DNA from 4 places in the Enterobacter sp. PL_is514 genome. Region 3 is predicted to be linked to each of the others. Evidence: predicted binding sites of a transcription regulator. Region 3 holds the regulator's gene; each other region holds the start of a gene.

Region 1 (5,866 bases), on a different contig from region 3:
TCACTCCCCGAACGTGCCGAGCGTGGAGTGGATTGAAGCCCTGCTGAAAAAAGCGGCCCAGCGCATTCCGGCTGAGCGCCTGTGGGTGAATCCGGACTGCGGCCTGAAAACCCGCGGCTGGCCGGAAACCCGCGCCGCGCTGGCGAACATGGTGAAGGCAGCACAGAATTTGCGTCAGGCATAATTGTGACGCGTGATGGCCGGGCGTCTGCCCGACCTGAAATGCGCATGCTTAGTTCAGATCTGCGCCGTTGCTGGCAATCACTTTTTGGTACCACCAGAAGGAGTCTTTTTTCAGCCGTTTCAACGTACCGTTGCCTTCATCGTCCTGATCGACATAGATAAAACCGTAGCGTTTGGACATCTGCGAGGTGCCCGCACTAATGATGTCGATACAGCCCCACGTGGTGAACCCCATCACCTCCACGCCTTCATTAATCGCGGCCAGCGTTTGCGCGAAATGCGCGCGGAAATAGTCGATTCGATAGCTATCGTGGATCTTGCCGTTTTCGACCACATCCTTCGCGCCCAGACCGTTTTCAACGATAAACAGCGGCTTCCGGTAACGGTCATACAGCTCCAGCAGCGAGATTTTCAACCCAAGCGGATCAATCTGCCATCCCCATTCTGACGCAGGCAGATACGGGTTTTTCACACCGAGAACGGTATTCCCGGGAATGCGTTCGGCGTCAGGCTGCGTGGATTCGGTCATCGACATGTAATAGCTGAAGGAGACGAAATCGACGGTATGCGCCTTTAAAATACGCCGATCGTCAGGGTGCATTTCAATATGGATATTTCGTCGTTCCAGATCGCGCAGGATCAGCGGGGGATAGTCGCCAAATACCTGCACGTCGGCATAAAAATAGTTTTCCAGGTTTTTCTTCAGCGTGGCTTCAACGTCTTCCGGACGGCAGCTGTGCGGATAGGTCGTCAGTTTCGTCAGCATGCACCCGACCTGGCTGCCCGGAATTTTGGCGTGGCAGTCGCGCGTGACCAGTGCAGACGCGACAAACTGATGGTGCAGACCCTGATAGATATCCTGTTTCGCGTTGCCCGGTGCGCTTTTCTCTTCGCGAATGCCCGCGGTCGTAAAGGGATGGCGGTGAATACTGTCTATTTCATTGAAGGTTAGCCAGTAACGCACCAGCTCTTTGTAGCGGTCGAAACAAACATTGCTGAAGCGAACGAAGGCATCGACCACATTACGATGCACCCAGCCGTTATATTTTTCGCTCAGCGCCAGCGGCATTTCGTAGTGGGAAAGGGTGACCAGCGGCTCGATGTTATGACGACGCAGCTCGCGGAACAGTTCTTCATAAAACTGCAGCCCGGCCTCGTTTGGCGCGGCGTCCTCTCCGGTCGGGAAAATACGCGACCAGGCAATGGATACGCGCAGCACCTTAAAACCCATCTCAGCAAACAGCGCGACGTCGTCTTTATAGTGGTGATAAAAATCGATGCCGCGGCGTTTCGGGTACAGCGCATCATTTTTACCTTCAAACGCGTCGCGGATATTCTCGTCCGTCAGGGCCATATGGCCGCTGTAATCTTTCACGGAGAGGTTGGGTTTCCAGGCGACAGCGTCGGCAACGGACGGCCCTTTACCGTCCACGTTCCATGCGCCTTCGGCCTGGTTGGCGGCAATCGCGCCGCCCCATAAAAAACCGTGTGGAAACGCGAGGGAATAGTCCATAACACGTACTCCTTATGCGTCATGATGATGGGAAAGGCTTACCCTTTTTTACCACCGTACTGACGGAACCACGTAAGCATCCGCTGCCATCCATCTTTCGCCGATTCAGCGTGATAGCTCGGACGATAGTCGGCGTTAAACGCATGCCCGGCATCCGGGTAAACTACAATCTCCGCCTTCGCATTTGCCGCGCGGAGCGCATGGCGCATGGTTTCTACCGAATCCAGCGAAATACCGGTGTCCTGACCGCCGTAAAGCCCTAACACGGGGGCATTCAACTCGGTGGCGATATCAACCGGATGTTTCGGTGAATTCAGCGTTTTTTCACCCACCAGTTTGCCGTACCAGGCGACAGCGGCTTTGAGCTGCGGGTTATGCGCGGCATACAGCCAGCTAATGCGTCCGCCCCAGCAGAAACCGGTGAGCAGCAGACGATGGGGATCGCCCCCGTTGCGCGCCGCCCAACTGGCGACGTGGTCGAGGTCGGCCAGCACCTGCGCGTCCGGGACTTTGCTGACCAGGTTGCTGAGCAAGGTGGGAATATCGCTGTAGTCGTTCGGATCGCCCTGACGGAAGTAGAGCTCTGGCGCAACGGCCAGATAGCCTTCCAGCGCCAGCCGGCGGCAGAGGTCGCGAATGTGTTCGTGAACACCGAAAATTTCCTGAACCACGATCACGATGGGCAGCGGGCCGTCTGCCGATTTTGGTCGTGCGTGGTAAGCAGGCATGTTCTCTCCCTGCGTGGGAATGGAGGTCTCACCCGCGGTGATGGCATCTTCAGACGTTGAGACGATGGTTGAGGCATGCGGGGCCGCAGCAGGTGCAAAACCGGTTTTTTCAGTCATGGCATTCTCCGTACCAATCAGTTAGCGCAAAGGTAAATATAGACACCAGGTTAACAACTCACAGTGCCTTAAACGGTCTATCTTTTGTGCAGCACCTGACGATATAACTTGTTAATGTGATGTAAATCACTTTTTAATGGAAATTCGATGCAATCATTTTCATTCATGGTGAGATGCGTCACGAAATTATGCTTACTGCTTCTGTAAAGTACCGTTTTACTTCTTCTGACTAACCGACCCACAGAGGAGTCACCTATGTCTAAGTCTGATGTTTTTCATCTCGGCCTCACTAAAAACGATTTACAAGGGGCTACGCTCGCTATCGTCCCTGGCGATCCAGAGCGTGTGGAAAAGATCGCCGCGCTGATGGATAAGCCGGTTAAGCTGGCAGCCCATCGTGAATTCACCACCTGGCGCGCAGAGCTGGATGGCAAAGCGGTGATCGTGTGCTCTACCGGTATCGGTGGTCCGTCTACGTCTATTGCTGTTGAAGAGCTGGCGCAACTGGGCATTCGTACTTTCCTGCGTATCGGTACCACCGGCGCTATCCAGCCGCACATCAACGTCGGCGACGTGCTGGTCACGACCGCGTCCGTCCGTCTGGACGGTGCAAGCCTGCACTTTGCACCGATGGAATTCCCGGCAGTGGCGGATTTCGAGTGCACCACCGCGCTGGTTGAAGCCGCAAAATCTGTGGGTGCCACCACCCACGTGGGCGTAACCGCCTCTTCCGACACCTTCTACCCGGGCCAGGAGCGTTACGACACCTTCTCTGGCCGCGTGGTAAGCCGCTTCAAAGGCTCCATGGAAGAGTGGCAGTCAATGGGTGTGATGAACTACGAAATGGAATCCGCCACGCTGCTGACCATGTGCGCAAGCCAGGGTCTGCGTGCCGGTATGGTGGCGGGCGTTATCGTCAACCGTACCCAGCAGGAGATCCCGAACGCCGAAACCATGAAGCAGACCGAAAGCCATGCAGTGAAAATCGTGGTCGAAGCCGCGCGTCGCCTGATCTAGTCCCCTCCTTTCGAAATCAAAGGCCGACACGTTCGGCCTTTATTTTTTGCGTAGCGCCTCGCAGGAAAACCCTTTCAAACTGGACGTTTATACAGCACAATCTTATTTTGTGCGGGTAATACGTTGATGCAGGGGGCATTGTGGATATCTCAGTCCTGATTTATGCGGTGATTGCGCTGGTGGGCGTGGCGATAGGCTGGCTCATTTCCAGCTATCAGCATGCACAGCAGAAGGCCGATCAGCTGGCAGAGCGCGAAGAGATCGTCGCTGAATTAAGTGCGGCAAAGCAGCAGCTTGCCCTGAGTGACCACTGGCGCGACGAGTGCGAGCTGCTTAACAACGAGCTGCGCAATCTCCGTGATATCAACACCTCGCTGGAGGCCGATCTCCGCGAAGTGACCACCCGCCTTGAATCCACTCAGCTGCATGCGGAAGACAAAATCCGCCAGATGATCAACAGCGAGCAGCGCCTCAGCGAACAGTTTGAGAACCTCGCCAACCGTATTTTCGAGCACAGCAACCGTCGCGTTGATGAACAGAACCGCCAGAGCCTTAACAGCCTGCTGACGCCGCTGCGTGAACAACTGGACGGTTTTCGTCGTCAGGTGCAGGACAGTTTTGGTCAGGAAGCCCGCGAGCGGCACACCCTGGCGCATGAGATTCGCAATCTCCAGCAGCTGAATGCCCAGATGGCGCAGGAAGCGGTTAACCTGACCCGCGCGCTCAAAGGGGATAACAAAACCCAGGGCAACTGGGGAGAAGTGGTGCTGACCCGCGTACTGGAAGCCTCCGGCCTGCGGGAAGGATATGAATACGAAACGCAGGTGAGTATCGAAAACGACGCCCGCTCGCGCATGCAGCCGGATGTGATTGTGCGGCTGCCGCAGGGTAAAGATGTGGTGATTGACGCCAAAATGACCCTGGTGGCGTATGAGCGTTACTTCAACGCGGAGGATGACTACACCCGCGAATCGGCGCTGCAGGAGCACATTGCCTCCGTGCGTAACCACATTCGCCTGCTCGGCAGAAAAGACTATCAGCAGTTGCCGGGTCTTCGCTCGCTGGACTATGTCCTGATGTTTATTCCGGTAGAGCCCGCGTTTCTGCTGGCACTCGACAGGCAGCCTGAACTCATCACCGAAGCGCTCAAAAATAACATTATGCTGGTCAGCCCTACCACGTTGCTGGTGGCGTTACGTACCATTGCGAACCTGTGGCGCTATGAACACCAGAGCCGCAACGCGCAGCAGATTGCCGATCATGCCAGCAAGCTGTACGACAAAATGCGCCTCTTCGTGGACGACATGTCCTCAGTCGGGCAGAGCCTGGATCGTGCGCAGGATAACTACCGCCAGGCGATGAAAAAACTCGCCTCGGGACGCGGCAATCTGCTGGCGCAGGCCGAATCATTCCGCAGCCTGGGGGTAGAGGTTAAACGCGAGATTAATCCGGAATTGGTGGAACAGGCCACCGCCCAGGACGACGAGTTTCGCCTGAGAGAAGGTGCGGACGAACAAAAGACAAACAGTGAAGACAATACGTTAGCGGTGGATTTATCACCAGACGAGACTCCAGCGCGTTTCTTTCGCGGTGGTTGAAACGTAGGGCAAACGCGCCCAATCTGTTACACTTCACGAACATTTTACTGATAAGCAGGCTCTGAGATGGCTGACGATTCACAAGACACAACGCACTTTGGCTTTCAGACTGTCGCCAAAGCGCAGAAAGCTGACATGGTGGCCCACGTATTTCATTCCGTGGCGGCGAAGTACGATGTAATGAATGACCTGATGTCGTTCGGCATTCATCGCTTGTGGAAGCGCTTCACCATTGACTGTAGCGGCGTGCGTCGCGGACAAACGGTGCTGGATTTAGCCGGCGGTACGGGCGATTTAACCGCGAAATTCTCTCGCCTGGTGGGCGAAACCGGGCGCGTTGTCCTCGCCGATATTAATGACTCCATGCTGAAAATGGGCCGCGAAAAGCTGCGTAACATCGGCGTGGTGGGGAATGTGGAATATGTTCAGGCAAACGCCGAAGCGCTGCCGTTCCCGGACAATACCTTTGACTGCATCACGATCTCCTTCGGTCTGCGTAACGTGACCGATAAAGAAAAGGCGCTGCGCTCCATGTACCGCGTGTTGAAACCGGGTGGACGCCTGCTGGTGCTCGAGTTCTCGAAACCGATCATTGAGCCGCTGAGCAAAGCCTACGACGCCTATTCCTTCCACGTGCTGCCGCGCATCGGTGAGCTGGTGGCGAATGATGCGGAAAGTTACCGCTATCTGGCGGAATCTATTCGTATGCA
Region 2 (5,866 bases), on a different contig from region 3:
TCTCAGTTTCATCTCGCAAGCCTGACTTGTGGTAACTATTAACCTGCTAACCCTGTGACCTGCAACCCTGTTTGCAGCGCCTCGACAAGGAGACTTATCGTGTCTGAACTGTCTCAACTATCTCCGCAGCCGCTGTGGGATATTTTTGCCAAAATCTGCTCCATTCCACACCCTTCCTACCATGAAGAACAGCTTGCCGAACATATTATGGGCTGGGCGAAGGAAAAAGGTCTGCATGCGGAACGTGACCAGGTTGGCAACATTCTGATCCGCAAACCCGCCACCGCAGGCATGGAAAACCGCAAACCGGTTGTGCTGCAGGCGCACCTGGACATGGTGCCACAGAAGAACAACGACACCGTTCACGACTTCACTAAAGATCCTATTCAGCCGTACATCGACGGCGACTGGGTGAAAGCACGCGGCACCACCCTGGGCGCGGATAACGGCATCGGTATGGCCTCTGCGCTGGCGGTACTGGCTGACGACAGCGTTGAGCACGGTCCACTGGAAGTGCTGCTGACCATGACCGAAGAAGCAGGAATGGACGGCGCGTTCGGTCTGCAGGCGAACTGGCTGCAGGCGGATATCCTGATCAACACCGACTCTGAAGAAGAAGGTGAGATCTACATGGGCTGCGCGGGCGGGATTGATTTCATCTCTACCCTGCCGCTGTCACGCGAAGCGATTCCTGCCGGTTTCCAGACCTTCAAGCTGACGCTGAAAGGTCTGAAAGGCGGCCACTCCGGCGGCGATATTCACCTGGGTCTGGGCAACGCCAACAAGCTGCTGGCGCGCTTCCTGGCAGGCCATGCGGCTGAGCTGGATCTGCGTCTGGTTGATTTCAACGGCGGTACCCTGCGCAACGCGATCCCACGCGAAGCCTTCGCCACAGTGGCAGTACCGGCGGCAAAAGCCGACGAGCTGAAAAAACTCTCCACCGTGTACCTGGATATCCTGAAAAACGAACTGTCAGCGAAAGAGAAGAACCTGACCGTGGTGCTGGAATCCGTCTCCACGGATAAAGCCGCGCTGACCGCGAAGTCTCGTGACACCTTCGTTCAGCTGCTGAACGCGACGCCAAACGGCGTGATCCGCAACTCTGACGTGGCGAAAGGCGTGGTGGAAACCTCACTGAACGTGGGCGTGGTGACCATGAGCGACGACAGCGCGGAAATTATCTGCCTGATCCGTTCGCTGATCGACAGCGGTAAAGAGTACGTGGTGAGCATGCTGGAATCTCTGGGCACGCTGGCGGGCGCGAAAACGTCTGCAAAAGGCAGCTACCCGGGCTGGCAGCCGGATGCAAGTTCTCCGGTGATGGCGCTGGTGCGTGAAACCTATCAGCGTCTGTTCAACAGCACCCCGAACATTCAGGTGATCCACGCCGGTCTGGAATGCGGTCTGTTCAAGAAACCGTATCCGGACATGGACATGGTATCTATCGGGCCAACCATTACCGGTCCACACTCGCCGGATGAGCAGGTTCATATCGAAAGCGTCGGCCATTACTGGACGCTGCTGACTGAACTGCTGAAAGCGATCCCCGTTAAGTAATACCCTCACCCCAGCCCTCTCCCACAGGGAGAGGGTGAAAAACGCAGGCCCGGTAAGCGTAGCGCTCCGGGCTTTTTTATAATCCTAATACCAGCTGTCGCTCTAACTGCGGATCCAGCAGCGTGACGTGCAATCCCACCAGCCTCACCCCTCGCCCGCCCCGGCGTTCTTCCCATGCCTTTTTCGCCGTTGCGATAAGATCGTCTTTATTCAGTCGCGGCCAGACGTGTTCCTGCGTGGTCTGCTGGAAGTCGTTGAATTTGAGCTTGATGCCCTGTCGGGCGATGAGCAGGTCCGGCTTCACCTTGCTTAAGCGTCGCTCCAGCTCCGGGTAAAGCTGTTCCGTAATTATGGTTTCGCATTCGGACCAGTCATGAATATCTTCAATGAGGGTGCGCTCAACGCCGACGGATTTACGTAGCCGTTCGCTGTTCACATCGCGATCGTCAATCCCCTGGCTGCGCTCCCACAGCACGCGGCCAAACTTCCCAAAGCGCTTCAGCAGCATGGCGAGGTCGCTTCGCTGCACGTCTTCACAGGTCCGTAGCCCCATGCTTTCCAGCTTTGCAGCGGAGACTTTCCCGACGCCGGGGATTTTACCGAGCGGTAGCGTTTTCAAAAACGCAGGCACCTCTTCCGGCGTGATGACGTACTGACCGTTGGGCTTATTTAAATCGGAGGCGATTTTGGCGAGGAATTTAACGGGCGCGACCCCCGCCGATGCCGTCAGATTCAGCTCGTTGAAAATCGTCTGGCGGATCTCCTGCGCCATCAGCGTGGCGGAGCCGTGGCAATGCACGCTGTCGGTCACATCGAGATAGGCTTCGTCCAGCGACAGCGGCTCTATCAGAGAGGTATAGCGGGAAAAGATTTCCCGAATATGAAGGGAAGCCTCTTTATAGGCGTCGAACCGCCCGGGCAGAAGCGTGAGATGAGGGCAAAGCTTTAAGGCCATCGCCGTCGGCATGGCGCTGCGCACGCCAAATTTGCGCGCAGGATAGTTGGCGGTGCTGATGACACCACGCTGAACGCGGCTGCCGCCAATGGCGATGGGAATATCCCGCAGCGCCGGGTTGTCACGCATCTCCACTGCGGCAAAAAAGCAGTCCATATCAACATGGATTATTTTGCGCATAGTAAGCCCTCACTCATAACTGGATAAGTATACAGTAAACAAATGAGGATTGAGAAGTGTGCGTGGGAATTGTCGGGTGGCGGCTTCGCCTTACCCGACCTGGCAGATTAAATGATGCGCTGCTGCTCGCGGGCCATTCTTTTTTTCCGCGCATCGCACGGTTCCGGGCAGTCGCAGACCTTTTCCATCCCAATGGAGGAAATACCGCCGCAGCTGCCCTGAATGCTTTTCCGTTTAACGATCCAGCCTAACGACATGCCGAAGATGACAAGCACAAAAACCACAAAGGTTGCCAGAAACGTCAGCATCATCAGCCTCCAAAATCATCGAGCATGATATTCTCATCTTCGACGCCGAGATCTTTCAGCATCTTAATCACGGCGGCGTTCATCATCGGCGGACCACACATATAGAACTCGCAGTCCTCGGGCGCCGGGTGCTGTTTGAGGTAGTTTTCATACAGCACGTTGTGGATGAACCCCGTATAGCCCGTCCAGCTATCTTCCGGCTGCGGATCGGAGAGCGCCACATGGAAGGTAAAGTTCGGGTTTTCACGCGCCAGCTGTTCAAACTCGTCGTCATAGAACATTTCGCGCAGCGAACGCGCCCCGTACCAGAAGCTGATTTTACGCTTGGTGCCGAGCCGCTTGAGCTGGTCAAAAATGTGCGAGCGCATCGGGGCCATACCGGCACCGCCGCCGATAAAGACCATTTCCGCATCGGTATCTTTCGCAAAGAACTCCCCGAACGGACCGGAGATGGTCACCTTATCTCCCGGCTTCAGAGACCAGATGTATGACGACATCACGCCCGGCGGTGCATCCGGCACATTCGGTGGCGGCGTGGCGATACGCACGTTGAGCATGATGATGCCCTTCTCTTCCGGGTAGTTGGCCATCGAGTAGGCGCGCAGCGTCGGCTCTTTTACCTCGGATACAAAACGGAAGAGATTGAATTTGTCCCAGTCGGCGCGGTACACCTGCGGAACGTCAAAGTCCGCATACGCCACGGTATGCTCAGGACACTCAATCTGAATGTATCCCCCGGCGCGGAACGGAACATCTTCCCCTTCCGGTACCCGCAGCTTCAGCTCTTTAATAAAGGTGGCTTTGTTATCATTAGAGATAACCTCGCACTCCCATTTTTTAACGCCGAAGATCTCTTCCGGCAGCTCAATCTTCATGTTCTGGCGCACCGCGACCTGGCAGGCCAGACGGCAACCCTCTTTTGCCTCACGCTTTGTGATATGCGTCAGTTCGGTGGGCAGAATATCGCCACCGCCCTCTTTTACCGTCACGCGGCACTGCCCGCAGGAGCCGCCACCGCCGCAGGCTGAGGAGACAAAAATACCGTTACCTGAGAGCGTGTTGAGCAGTTTATCTCCCGCCGGCGTGCGGATCTGATTCTGCGGATCGTCGTTAATATCAATCACCACGTCGCCGGAATTCACCAGCTTCGCGCGCGCCGCCAGAATGAGTCCTGACAGCACCAGTACAATCAGCGTGAACATGACCACGCCAAGGATAATTTCCATCTGTTAGCCCTTATAGCTGCACACCGGAGAAGGACATAAAGCCCAGCGCCATCAGACCGGTGGTGATAAAGGTGATCCCTAAGCCACGCAGACCCGCAGGCACGTTGGCATATTTCATTTTCTCGCGGATCCCCGCCATGGTGACAATCGCCAGCATCCAGCCGATGCCGGAACCAAAACCGTACACCACGGATTCACTGAAGTTGTAATCACGCTGAACCATAAACGAGACGCCGCCAAAGATGGCGCAGTTCACCGCGATCAGCGGCAGGAAGATCCCCAGCGCGTTGTACAGCGACGGGAAGTACTTATCGAGGATCATCTCAAGGATTTGCACCAGCGCCGCGATCACCCCGATAAAGGTGATGAAGTTCAGGAAGCTGAGATCAACCCCTTCCACCAGCGCGCCGTCCCGCAGCACGAAGTTGTACACCAGATTGTTAATCGGAACCGAAAGCCCCAACACAACCGTGACCGCCACCCCCAGCCCAAATGCCGTGGAGACCTTTTTAGACACGGCGAGGAACGTACACATGCCGAGGAAAAACGCGAGCGCCATGTTTTCAACAAACACCGCGCGCACAAACAAACTCAGGTAATGAGCCATCGTCGGTTACTCCTTTTCCTGCTGTTCTGGCTTCAGGGTACGAATCAGCCAGATCAGCAAACCGATAATGAAGAATGCGCTAGGGGCCAGCAGGAACAAACCGTTTGGCAGATACCAGCCGCCGTTTTGCACCGTGTCCAGCACCGTGATGCCAAACAGCTTGCCGCTGCCAATCAGCTCGCGCAGGAACCCCACGGTCAGCAGGATCGCGCCGTAGCCCAGGCCGTTGCCGATACCGTCCATAAAGCTCGCCAGCGGCGGCATTTTCATGGCGTAGGCTTCCGCACGCCCCATGACGATACAGTTGGTGATGATCAGCCCGACAAACACCGAGAGCTGTTTGGAGGTTTCATAGGCGAAGGCGCGCAGCAGCTGATCGACCACGATCACCAGCGAGGCGATAATCGCCATCTGCACGATGATCCTCACGCTGTTGGGAATGTGGTGGCGGATCATCGAGATAAACATGCTCGAAAACGCCGTGACCAGCGTGACGGCCAGCGTCATCACCACCGCCGTTTCCAGCTTGGTCGTTACCGCCAGGGCCGAACAGACGCCCAGCACCTGCAGCGTGATCGGGTTATTGGCGAGCAGTGGGCCAATGAGCACCTTTTTCACTTCTTTCAGTTCACCGGTATCAGCCATTGTTCAGCGCTCCTTCACGTACGTTTTTCAGGAAAGGACCAAAGCCCAGCTCGCCCATCCAGAAATCAAAACTGTGCTGCACCCCGTTTGAGGTGAGCGTGGCGCCGGAAAGCCCGTCGACGGCGTAGTCGTCACCGGGACGTGCCGCCCCTTTCATCACCTTCAGCGCAGGCAAACCGTTATCGTCGAGCACTTTCTTGCCGACAAACTGTGCCCGCCAGTTCGGATTTTCCACTTCGCCGCCCAGCCCCGGCGTTTCGCCCTGGTCATAATACGTAATGCCTTTAACGGTGCGGCCATCCGTATCCAGTGCCACAAAGGCATACATCATTGACCACAGGCCGTTGCCGTAGACAGGAAGCACCACTTCCTGAATGCGTTTTTGGGG
Region 3 (5,866 bases):
CCGCACCTTCTACGTCGCGCCAGTGCCGAATACAGTCAGGTTTTTTCATTGTTTATTTCCCGGTTTGTAATGGGTCAGGTATAGCACAGACTGGCGGATCTCGGTGTTTTTACCAGAACATGATAAAGTGGGGGTTTTCCGTCCTATAACATCCGGGGTGCTACATGGATAAGTCCACAAAAGAGCTGTTAGCGCAGGCCGAAAAGCTGTGCGCGCAACGCAATGTGCGCCTGACTCCGCAGCGCCTTGAAGTATTACGTCTGATGAGCCTGCAGCAGGGTGCCATCAGCGCCTACGATCTGCTCGATCTTCTCCGCGAAAGCGAGCCGCAGGCAAAGCCGCCAACGGTTTATCGCGCCCTGGATTTCCTGCTTGAACAAGGGTTCGTGCACAAGGTGGAATCCACCAACAGCTATGTGCTGTGCCATCTGTTCGATCAGCCCACCCACACATCGGCGATGTTTATCTGTGACCGCTGCGGCGTGGTGAAAGAAGAGGCTGCGGAAGGCGTGGAAGACATTATGCATACGCTGGCAGCGAAAATGGGGTTTGCCCTGCGTCATAACGTGATTGAGGCGCACGGGCTCTGTTCCGCGTGCGTGGAGGTGGAAGCCTGTCGTCATCAGGACGCGTGCCAGCACGACCACTCAATTCTTGTGAAGAAAAAGCCGCGTTAACGGCAAAAGAAAAGGCGGCTTAGAGCCGCCCTGTGGGTTATTCAACGTTACCAGCGGTAGTCGTTACGGGTTTCCCAGTCTTTGACTTCGTTTTCCGCCTGATCTTTCGCGTAGCCGTAACGTTCCTGAATTTTACCGACAAGCTGATCGCGTTTACCTTCAATGACGGTCATATCGTCATCCGTCAGCTTACCCCACTTTTCTTTCGCTTTACCTTTGAACTGCTTCCAGTTGCCGCCGATTTCGTCTTTATTCATCATCGTGTCCTCTTAAGTTAAGCGTCGGGTCGTAACGTCCGTTACGTTCTTTTCTGCTGGACGTGATAATTATTGTAGTTAAGGATTCGGCAGTTGGTTTCATATTCGGAATCTTTAACCGTCACGATATATCGTGACGTGAAGAGAACCAGGTATTGTTTTGCCAGTGGCGGTGCCAGATAAACGCCAGCGACAACCCTCGCAGCGAGAGGAAAACGGCCAGGGCCAGCCACAAACCGTGATTACCCAGCCAGGGGAGCGTCAGCAGCGTCAGACCAAACCCGGCCGCTGCAACCGCCATACTGTTACGCATTTCCGCTCCGCGCGTCGCACCAATAAACATGCCGTCCAGCAGATAACACCAGACGCCGACCACCGGTAAGACGACTTGCCAGATGAGATAGTGACTCGCCAGCTCGCGCAGCGCAGGGATAGACGTCAGCAATGCAACGATCTGCTCACCAAAGAAGGCGTAAACCAGACCGAACGCCAGCGCCACCAGTCCCGACTGGCGGCAGGCTGCCCGCCAGACGTCCCGAAGCTGCCCGCTTTCGCGCGCACCGTACGCCTGCCCGGAATGCGCTTCTACCGCATAGGCAAAACCGTCCAGCGCGTAGGCGGTAAAGGTCAGTAGCGTCATCAATACTGCGTTGACCGCAACGATTTCTGGCCCCAGTCGAGCCCCGAAAACCGTCAGCGCCCCGAAGCAGAGCTGAAGAAGAAGCGAGCGCAGCATGATGTCTCGGTTAAGCGCCAGCAGCTTACGGATATTGCCGCGCCATGCGGTTTTGAGCAGCGCCAGGGAGATGCCGCGCATCGCCAGCACGCGCCAGACCATCCACAGGCCAATAATAAAAGTTCCGTACTCGGCAATCGCCGTCGCCAGCGCCGCGCCCTGCACGTTCATATGCAGACCCATGACCAGCCAGACATCCAAAACGATATTGAGCAGGTTACCCACCACCAGCAAAATCACGGGTGCACGGGCGTACTGCACGCCCAATAGCCACCCCAGCAGAACCAGGTTAGCCAGTGACGCGGGCGCGCTGAGCCAGCGGATTTCAAGGAAACGTCGCGCCTGCTCTAATACCGCCTCGCTGCCGCCAACAACATGAAGCGCAAGGTCGATCAGGGGCGCACGCAATAAAACGATTAACGCCCCCGCGCCAAGCGCGAGGATCAGCGGCTGGACCAGCGCGCGCGCCAGACGCAGCGGATCTTTTGCACCATAAGCCTGTGCCGTGAGCCCGGTGGTGCTCATACGCAAAAAGAGCAGCAGCATAAACAGGAAGCTGGTTGCCGTCGCGCCAATCGCCACGCCGCCAAGATAAACAGGCGAATCAAGATGGCCAATAACGGCCGTATCGACCAGACCCAGCAAGGGAACGGTAATATTGGAGAAGATCATCGGCAGAGCAAGACGCCACAATGCCTTATCGGATGCCGTCAGCAGTGACATGAAAAATACCGGGTGTGGAGAATGAAGCAGGCTACAGCGGCGCCATAGCCTGTCAGGAAGAGGTTACAGCCATTCGCCGTTGCGAATGACCCCAACCGCCAGCCCTTCGATAGAGAAGTTGTGTTCGCGAAGATCGACCACAATCGGGGAGAACTCGTTGTTTTCAGGCAGTAGCTGAACGGTGTTCCCCTGTTTTTTCAGACGTTTGACGGTGACTTCATCATCAATGCGCGCGACGACTACCTGGCCGTTACGCACATCCTGTGTTTTATGCACCGCAAGCAGATCGCCGTCAAGAATACCGATGTCTTTCATCGACATACCGCTGACGCGCAGCAGGAAATCAGCGCTCGGTTTGAACATGGCTGGATCGACCTGGTAATGGCCTTCAATATGCTGCTGTGCCAGTAAAGGCTCACCGGCAGCAACACGCCCCACCAGCGGAATGCCCGTCTCTTCTTCCACCAGCAGGCGGATACCCCGTGACGCGCCCGAAACAATCTCAATCACGCCCTTACGCGCCAGCGCTTTCAGGTGTTCTTCGGCAGCATTCGGAGAACGGAAGCCCAGACGCTGCGCGATTTCCGCACGCGTGGGTGGCATACCCGTCTGGCCGATATGATCCCGGATGAGATCAAACACCTCTTGCTGCCTGGTCGTTAACGCTTTCATTCCGCCCCCTGGGTGTATATACAGTTATGCTGTGAGTATATACAGTCAAAGGCGATTTTGGAACCAAAAACTGCACAAAAAACCAGGGACTTAATTATTCCTCGAGGCTCATCGGAAATGTGACCAAAGCAGCGTGACCCAGGTGATAGCGGCAGTGATAATCGCCAGCAACACGGCAGCAGAGCCCATGTCTTTTGCACGGCCAGAAAGTTCATGGAAATCTGAACCAATGCGATCAACCACGGCCTCAATAGCGCTATTAAGAATTTCCACTATCATCACCAGAAGCACGGAACCGATAAGAAGTACGCGGGTAATCGCATCAACATCAAGGAAACAGGCGACGATCACCGCGATGATAGCGGCGATGCCCTCCTGGCGAAAGGCGGCTTCGTTGATCCACGCGGCACGGAAACCTTTCCATGAATAGCCGGCGGCTTTGATGATACGCGTTAACCCAGTGGTATTATTGGCCATTAAAAGAACCTTTTATGAAAAAAAGCGTCAGTAACAGGAACTGTAGCGCGTTTCGCTACAGCCTGAAGTATGACGGGTAACAACAGAAATTTTGCGCGCTTTCTGTTATCCTTGCGCCGCAATTGCATTATTAACCAGAGGCTTTACATCGTTTATGTCCGGCTGGCCACGAATTTACTACAAATTACTTAATTTACCATTAAGCATCCTGGTAAAAAGCAAGTCTATCCCAGCAGAACCCGCGCTGGAATTGGGACTCGATACGTCACGTCCTATTATGTACGTTTTGCCTTATAACTCGAAGGCAGACTTACTGACGCTTCGCGCCCAGTGTCTGGCGCATGACTTACCTGACCCGCTTGAACCGCTTGAAGTTGACGGTACGCTGCTGCCGCGCTACGTGTTCATTCACGGTGGACCGCGCGTGTTTACCTACTACACGCCAAAAGAAGAGTCCATCAAGCTGTTCCATGACTATCTCGACCTGCACCGCAGCAACCCCGATCTGGATGTGCAGATGGTGCCGGTATCGGTGATGTTTGGTCGTCGTCCGGGCCGTGAAAAAGGTGAAGAGAACCCGCCGCTGCGCATGCTTAACGGCATCCAGAAGTTCTTCGCGGTCTCCTGGCTGGGACGCGACAGCTTTGTGCGTTTCTCCCCTTCCGTTTCGCTGCGTCGAATGGCGGACGAGCACGGCACCGACAAGATCATCGCGCAAAAACTGGCGCGCGTGGCGCGTATGCACTTCGCCCGTCAGCGCCTTGCTGCCGTTGGGCCGCGTCTCCCGGCGCGTCAGGATCTGTTCAACAAGCTGTTGGCCTCCAAAGCGATTGCCCGCGCCGTTGAAGACGAAGCGCGCAGCAAGAAAATATCGCATGAGAAAGCCCAGCAGAACGCCATTGCGCTGATGGAAGAGATTGCAGCGAACTTCTCTTATGAGATGATTCGCCTGTCCGATCGTATTCTCGGCTTTACCTGGAACCGTCTCTACCAGGGCATCAACGTTCATAACGCCGAGCGTGTACGTCAGCTGGCGCATGATGGCCATGAGATTGTCTATGTTCCCTGCCACCGCAGCCATATGGACTACCTGCTTCTTTCCTACGTGCTCTATCATCAGGGGCTGGTACCACCGCACATTGCAGCCGGTATCAACCTGAATTTCTGGCCAGCAGGTCCGATTTTCCGTCGCCTGGGCGCATTCTTTATCCGTCGTACCTTCAAGGGCAACAAGCTCTACTCCACCGTGTTCCGCGAGTATCTGGGCGAGCTGTTCAGCCGCGGCTATTCCGTGGAGTACTTCGTGGAGGGCGGTCGTTCCCGTACCGGACGTCTTCTCGATCCTAAGACCGGCACGCTGTCGATGACCATTCAGGCGATGCTGCGCGGAGGAACCCGTCCCATCACGCTGGTGCCAATCTACATTGGCTACGAGCACGTGATGGAAGTGGGCACGTACGCCAAAGAGCTGCGCGGTGCGACCAAAGAGAAAGAGAGCCTGCCGCAGATGCTGCGCGGCCTGAGCAAGCTGCGCAATCTCGGTCAGGGCTACGTGAACTTTGGCGAACCAATGCCGTTGATGACGTACCTGAACCATCACGTTCCCGAGTGGCGCGAATCCATCGATCCTATCGAAGCGATTCGTCCGGCCTGGCTGACGCCAACGGTCAACGGCATCGCGTCCGAGCTGATGGTGCGCATTAACAACGCCGGTGCGGCTAACGCCATGAACCTGTGCTGTACGGCACTTCTGGCTTCGCGTCAGCGCTCGCTGACCCGTGAACAGCTCACGGAGCAGCTGGATTGCTACCTGGACATGATGCGCAACGTGCCGTATTCCGTTGATTCAACCGTGCCTTCTGCGACCGCTAGTGAGCTTATCGATCACGCGCTGCAGATGAACAAGTTTGAAGTCGAAAAGGACACGATCGGCGACATCATCATTCTGCCGCGCGAGCAGGCAGTGCTGATGACCTACTACCGCAACAACATCACCCATATGCTGATGCTGCCGTCGCTCATGGCGGCTATCATCACCCAGCATCGCCGTATTTCGCGTCAGGAACTCTTGCGTCACGTTGAGACGCTCTATCCGATGCTGAAAGCGGAGCTGTTCCTGCGCTGGAGCAAGGATGAGCTGGCGGGCGAGCTGGATAAACTGACGGAAGAGCTGCGTCGTCAGGGGCTGATCACCGTCACGAACGACGAGCTGCACATCAACCCGTCACGCTCCCGCACCCTGCAGCTGCTGGCGGCCGGTGCGCGCGAAACGCTGCAGCGCTACGCCATTACGTTCTGGCTGCTGAGTGCGAACCCGTCTATCA
Region 4 (5,866 bases), on a different contig from region 3:
CAGCGAGGCAATGGAGAAGGCGATGAAGTTACCGGCAATCACGTCGGTGCCCATGCCGGCGACAAACATCTGCGTCAGCAATTTCCCGCCGTTAAACAACACCGACTCAATGCTTGCAGGAATACCGATCCCCATCACTTCCCAGATAATGGCGAAATTAAAGGGGCGGAAATAACTTTTCAGCGTCAGACGTAGCGAGGGAGTGATCCCCGCCATCAGCACCCCGATGATGGCTGCCGCACCGATATAGCGTGAAATGGTCAGCCCCAGTCCGGCGCCGACGAACCCCAGCCCGTCCCATGAGAACACACCGTAGATCAGCACGCTGCTAATAATGATATTCAGGATATTCATTCCGCCGTTGATCAGCAGCGGAATTTTGGTGTTGCCCGCCCCGCGCAGCGCACCGCTACCAATCAGGGCGATGGCCGCCGCCGGATAGCTGATGACGGTCATCTCAAGATAGGTCAGCGCCAGGTCTTTAACCTCATTCGTGGCCTCCCCGGCGACAAAGTCGATAATCTCTTTGCCGAAATAGTGGATTACCGCCGCCAGAACAATTGAAAAAATGGTCATGATCATCAGCGACTGGCGGGCCGCCTCGCGTGCACGTTTGGGGTCCAGCTTGCCGAGGCTAAAGGCCACCACCACCGTCGTCCCGAGGTCTATGGCGGCAAAGAACGAAATCACCACCATGTTAAAGCTGTCCGCCAGCCCCACCCCGGCCATCGCCTCTTTCCCCAGCCAGCTCACCAGGAAGGTGCTCAGGACTCCCATCAGCAAAACGCAGGTATTTTCCAGGAAGATAGGCACGGCAAGAGGGGTGATTTCACGCCAGAAGAGAACCCGATAGCTTTTACGTTTTGCATACCATGGCGTGCGCACGATCGCCTGGCGTAAGGAGGCAGTAACGTTCAAAATGGACCTTAGCGAGAAAAGTTGAAACTCCATTTCAAATGATGGGGGAGAAATGCTCATCCTGCAAAGTATTTTCCGGAAAAAGATGTGTGGAATTACAACAAACTGACGACAGAATCAGCAATCAGTCGATTTTCCCTAAGATCAGGTTTGACAAAACTTTTTTCGCCGCTAAGATAAGCCTCCACAACGATTCCTCTGTAGTTCAGTCGGTAGAACGGCGGACTGTTAATCCGTATGTCACTGGTTCGAGTCCAGTCAGAGGAGCCAAATTTAAAAAGCCTGCTTTTAAAGCAGGCTTTTTGCTTTGCGGATGAGGGAAAATGAACGCTCTGTTTGTCTACGGCACGCTGCGACCGGGCCACTCTAATGCGCATATTCTTGAAAAGATTGGCGGCGAATGGCTGGCCGGTTCCGTATCCGGTACGTTTTACGAACGCGGCTGGGGCGCTGCGGCGGACTTTCCGGGGATCGTGCTCCACCCTAACGGACCCCGCGTCGAAGGCTATCTGTTTATCTCTGATAGCCTTGCCGCACACTGGCCAATGCTGGATGAGTTTGAAGACGGCTACGATCGGGTTGAGGTCACGGTGACCACTGCTGAAGGCAAGCAGGTCCAGGCCTGGATTTATCAGCTACAGCCCCATTCTGCGTCATAAAAAAAGGCTCTCTGTCACCAGAGAGCCTTTTTCACTATTCGCTGCGATTACTCGCTTTTTGCTTCGCCGTTTTTGATTTCGCCCATCACTTTCAGCTTCTTGGAGATGTCGCGACGCTCTTTGGACAGCTCAGCGTTTTTGATGATGTAGTCATCAACACGGTCTTCATAGTCGCTCTTCATGCTGGCGATGATGCCCTGAATAGCTTCAACGCTCATGCCTGGCTTGATGTAGTCGCTCAGGTTGTCGAGCAGCAGAACACGTTTCTGGTTGTCACGGATCTTCTTCTCAACGTCCTGGATTTCACGCTGCAGTTTGTTTTTGCGGCGGAACAGGCGGACGAATTCCAGAACATCCTGGAACGAAGGCTTGGTAGTTTCCATTTTTACACCCCTGATAATGTGAGATTCGGATTCGTTAAGGCAACCGTTGTAACAATAACCTTACTGACAGCGGCTGCGAATGACAATGAGTATATCGTTTAAAGCTATCATAACCCCAATTGCTGCTGAATCGAAGCAGCAGCCGTCACATACGCCTTTTATTTGCGCAGCGCCCGGCAAATCAGGTGCGATAACAGCTCAAGCTGCCGCGCCAGTTCCATGCTCAGCCAGACGTAGCCATGAATAGGCGTTTCCGCCACGTTATCGCTCTGGCGTTCATTGATTAACTGCTTCAGCTCCGCGACAATCTCGTTCAGTCGCTCGCTGTTGGCCAGTATCGGCTGCGGGTTCCCTTCATAGAGCGCATGAGCGATGGTCAACAGCGTTTGCTGCGTCATCTGCTGGGTCTCTTTGAGGGTCTGCGCGTTAAGCATCAACAGATGACTTGGGCGCGTGGCCCAGTGTGCGTTGATTTGCAGCTCAAGCATGCAGACCAGATTGCGGCTTACCGTCTGGATGGCTTCAAAAATCGATTTCTGAATATGGGTTTCTTTGCTGGCGGGCGTGATCAGGCCGCGCATTTTGACCACGTCGTTAAGGATGGTCTGCAGGTGCTTTTCCAGGCGCGGGCGTTCAACCAGATTCGGGGAAAAACCGGCTTGATAGACGCGGTTAAACGCGGTGACGTAGCTGGCCATCTGAATACGCCAGTGCAGAAAAGCACGCTGCGGCCAGATACCGGTGAAGAGCATCGCCAGCAGTGAACCCAGGATGACATCCCCGCTTCGCCACAGCGCCGTGGTCATATCCCCGGCGGGCGCACCGACCACCACCGCGAGCGTAATACCGATCAGCAGCGCCTGATACGGCTTTTTACCCAACGCCAGCCAGCCGCACAGGAACATGGCGGCACCGCACCATGCCAGCATCACCGGAAACGAGATAAGCTCCAGCTTGAGGGCGATAAGCCCCAGAGCCGAACCTAACACGGTCCCGCCAATGCGCTCCAGGGCGCGCGGAACAACGTTCCCCCAAAACGAGATGGGCCCCATCACCACCACCAGCGTGATCAGCGGCCACGTCCCTTCCGGAACATCCAATAAACGCACCAGTACAAACGTCAGCACGAAAGCCAGCGCGATGCGGCATCCATGCACCACGCGGTAGTGTTTGTACAACCGAATTTCAAAAGGGGTTAATGATTTGTCGGGACGCACACCCGCTCTCCAGCTACACGGCAAATCACAATTGTACTGTGTTTTCGGCCGGGCGGATCGCTCCCGGCTGAAAAACCCTTCACTTAGCAGGCTTAAACCGTTTTATGCTCTACCGCGATATACATTTCGATATCCCAGTAACCGTCCGCATTGCCGTCATTGAGATAGCGTTCGAAGCAGGGTTTGAGCGCCATCTGGTACTTATTGTCCTGCAGCAGGGAATTGAAGAACTGATACCACGGCGTGGCGAAGTCGTAGTTTTCCACGCGCGCCGTCGCCACGGCATAATCCCCGGCCGCGATTTCCGTCATCATGACGCCTTCGCTGTTTTCCGGGATAACGAAATCATCCGGTACCGTAACGGCCGTATCACAGCGCAGTTTTTCTGGCGGGACTTCATCCGGGTTATCGTAGTAAACCGCCACCCACTCCAGCGGCTCAATGTGACGCCCATCGACCCACATCACCAGCTGTTCAAAGCCTTGTTTTACCGTTTGTTCCCACGGTCCGACCAAATGAAAACCGGCAATCTTACGTTTCTGTTGCTGCTTAATGCTGTAGTCCATGCTGCCTCCGCTTATTACTGTATATTTATACACTATAAAACCGGATTACTATTATCAGCAAACGAGGAGTGTTTATTATGTGAGCAGACTCGCAACCCTGCCAGTCTGCTCATCTGCCGTTAGAGCGTGTGGTGCAGATAATCGCTCAGCCGAGAGAACAGGCCGCCTTTATCAACGGCTTCCAGCGTCACCAGCGGCCAGTGCGCCACCACTTTGTCGCGGTCGTAGAGCTGGATCTCCCCGACCCGCTGGTGCGCGGCGATCGGCGCTTCCAGCTCTTTTTTATCCAGTACGTATTTGGCTTTGATGTTAGGCACTTCCGCTTTCGGCAGGGCCAGCCAGAAGTCCTGGTCGGTACCCAGTTTCACCTGCTCCTTATCGCCGTACCAGATCCGCTCTGTCCCCACTTTTTTACCGCTATGCAGGATCTGCACTGTATCGAAATTCTGCTGCCCCCAGTGCAGCAGTTTCCGGGCCTGGTCTTCGCGCCCTTTCGGACTGTCCGCCCCCATCACTACCGCGATTAACCGGCGCTGGCCGTCAACGGCGGACGCAATCAGGTTAAAACCCGCCCCCGAGGTATGCCCTGTTTTCAGCCCGTCCACGTTCATGGTTTTATCCCACAGCAGGCCGTTACGGTTTTGCTGGGTGATCCCGTTCCAGGTCAGGCTCTTTTCGCTGTACATATGATAAAACTCGGGCTCACCGTGGATGATGGCGCGGGAGAGTACGGCCAGGTCATAGGCCGAGCTGTGCTGGCCCGGCGCATCCAGCCCGTGGACGGTTTCAAAATGCGTATCGCGCAGGTTCAGCTTCTGCACGTAGTCGTTCATCATCTTCACAAACTGCGGCTGACCGCCCGCCACGTGATCGGCCAGCGCCACGCATGCGTCGTTGCCGGAGTCGACAATCAGGCCGCGGCTTAAGTCGCGCACGGAGACGCGATCGCCTTCTTTCAGGAACATCAGCGATGAACCGTCAAACACCGGGTTCCCTTTTGCCCAGGCATCGCGCCCTACGGTGACGATGTCGTCCGGGGTAATGCGGTGGCTATCAATGGCCCGATCCACCACATACCCCGTCATCAGCTTGGTCAGGCTCGCCGGATTGCGTTGTTGATGTTCGTTGCCCGCCGTTAAGATCTGACCAGTCGTGTAATCCATCAGCACCCAGGAGCCAGCCTGAATGGCCGGAGGCTGCGGCGAAAAATCCAGTGGTTCGGCCGCAAAAGCAGATGAGACACTCGAAGCGAGTAAAGAAACAGCAATAAACAGACGGCGTTTCAACGGTATATCCTCAGGTCATTAAAAATCGATGACCTTTTTACGGGAGTTCTGATGTCGTTACCTGGCTTAATTGCAAAAAAATGTGACAGAACGCAGATTTTTCTCTGAAGCTGGCGCGCAAATCTGCAACGTGGAGGTGCTTTTTATTCGGTCTCGACCGCACGATCGTTTACCATAGTGACGTCATTTTTTAACAGGATGGTATTACTGGTGTCTGACTCTGCCGCTCGCCCGACTTTTTTATTTCATGACTATGAAACCTTTGGCACTCACCCGGCGCTGGACCGACCGGCGCAGTTTGCCGCCATCCGTACCGACGACGAATTCAACATCATTGGCGAGCCAGAGGTCTTTTACTGCAAGCCTGCGGATGACTATCTGCCGCAGCCCGGCGCGGTGATGGTCACCGGGATCACTCCTCAGGAAGCGCGGGAAAAAGGCGTTAACGAGGCAGAATTCGCCCGACGCATCCACGACCTGTTTACCGTCCCCAATACCTGCGTGGTCGGTTACAACAACATCCGCTTCGATGACGAAGTGACGCGCAATATCTTCTATCGTAACTTCTACGATCCCTACGCCTGGAGCTGGCAGAACCGCAATTCGCGCTGGGATTTACTCGACATCATGCGCGCCTGCTACGCCCTGCGTCCCGAAGGCATTAACTGGCCGGAAAATGAGGAAGGGCTGACCAGCTTCCGGCTGGAACACCTGACCCGCGCCAACGGTATTGAGCACAGCAATGCTCACGACGCGATGGCCGACGTCTATGCCACCATTGCCATGGCGAAGCTGGTGAAAAGCGCGCAGCCACGACTGTTCGAGTATCTGCTGAGC

Evidence for each region. Region 3 encodes LexA, which represses DNA repair genes until DNA is damaged. Its sites were predicted from a motif close to TNCTGTATGTACATACAGNA; they were not measured.
Region 1: the regulator LexA is predicted to act here: its motif matches at 3,636-3,655, upstream of rmuC (DNA recombination protein RmuC).
Region 2: the regulator LexA is predicted to act here: its motif matches at 2,710-2,729, upstream of dinB (DNA polymerase IV).
Region 4: the regulator LexA is predicted to act here: its motif matches at 3,759-3,778, upstream of sbmC (DNA gyrase inhibitor SbmC).

What each region holds. Positions count from the first base shown of each region.
Region 1 covers NZ_JBVPGN010000024.1:61,594-67,459, forward strand. The annotation lists gene metE (5-methyltetrahydropteroyltriglutamate--homocysteine S-methyltransferase) at 1-184, shown strand, start outside; gene AC0TNG_RS01980 (family 1 glycosylhydrolase) at 233-1,696, opposite strand; gene AC0TNG_RS01985 (dienelactone hydrolase family protein) at 1,735-2,541, opposite strand; gene udp (uridine phosphorylase) at 2,797-3,558, shown strand; gene rmuC (DNA recombination protein RmuC) at 3,699-5,156, shown strand; gene ubiE (bifunctional demethylmenaquinone methyltransferase/2-methoxy-6-polyprenyl-1,4-benzoquinol methylase UbiE) at 5,223-5,866, shown strand, end outside.
Region 2 covers NZ_JBVPGN010000032.1:27,132-32,997, reverse strand. The annotation lists gene pepD (cytosol nonspecific dipeptidase) at 100-1,557, shown strand; gene dinB (DNA polymerase IV) at 1,634-2,692, opposite strand; gene nqrM ((Na+)-NQR maturation NqrM) at 2,800-3,003, opposite strand; gene nqrF (NADH:ubiquinone reductase (Na(+)-transporting) subunit F) at 3,003-4,226, opposite strand; gene nqrE (NADH:ubiquinone reductase (Na(+)-transporting) subunit E) at 4,237-4,833, opposite strand; gene AC0TNG_RS11750 (NADH:ubiquinone reductase (Na(+)-transporting) subunit D) at 4,840-5,478, opposite strand; gene AC0TNG_RS11745 (Na(+)-translocating NADH-quinone reductase subunit C) at 5,471-5,866, opposite strand, start outside.
Region 3 covers NZ_JBVPGN010000031.1:65,002-70,867, forward strand. The annotation lists gene AC0TNG_RS11285 (cupin domain-containing protein) at 1-49, opposite strand, end outside; gene zur (zinc uptake transcriptional repressor Zur) at 165-677, shown strand; gene AC0TNG_RS11295 (CsbD family protein) at 725-934, opposite strand; gene dinF (MATE family efflux transporter DinF) at 1,056-2,393, opposite strand; gene lexA (transcriptional repressor LexA) at 2,457-3,065, opposite strand; gene AC0TNG_RS11310 (diacylglycerol kinase) at 3,174-3,542, opposite strand; gene plsB (glycerol-3-phosphate 1-O-acyltransferase PlsB) at 3,697-5,866, shown strand, end outside.
Region 4 covers NZ_JBVPGN010000028.1:191,277-197,142, reverse strand. The annotation lists gene emmdR (multidrug efflux MATE transporter EmmdR) at 1-951, opposite strand, end outside; tRNA gene AC0TNG_RS07150 (tRNA-Asn) at 1,113-1,188, shown strand; gene AC0TNG_RS07145 (gamma-glutamylcyclotransferase family protein) at 1,242-1,577, shown strand; gene AC0TNG_RS07140 (DUF496 family protein) at 1,625-1,960, opposite strand; gene AC0TNG_RS07135 (FUSC family protein) at 2,119-3,177, opposite strand; gene sbmC (DNA gyrase inhibitor SbmC) at 3,270-3,743, opposite strand; gene dacD (serine-type D-Ala-D-Ala carboxypeptidase DacD) at 3,863-5,029, opposite strand; gene sbcB (exodeoxyribonuclease I) at 5,228-5,866, shown strand, end outside.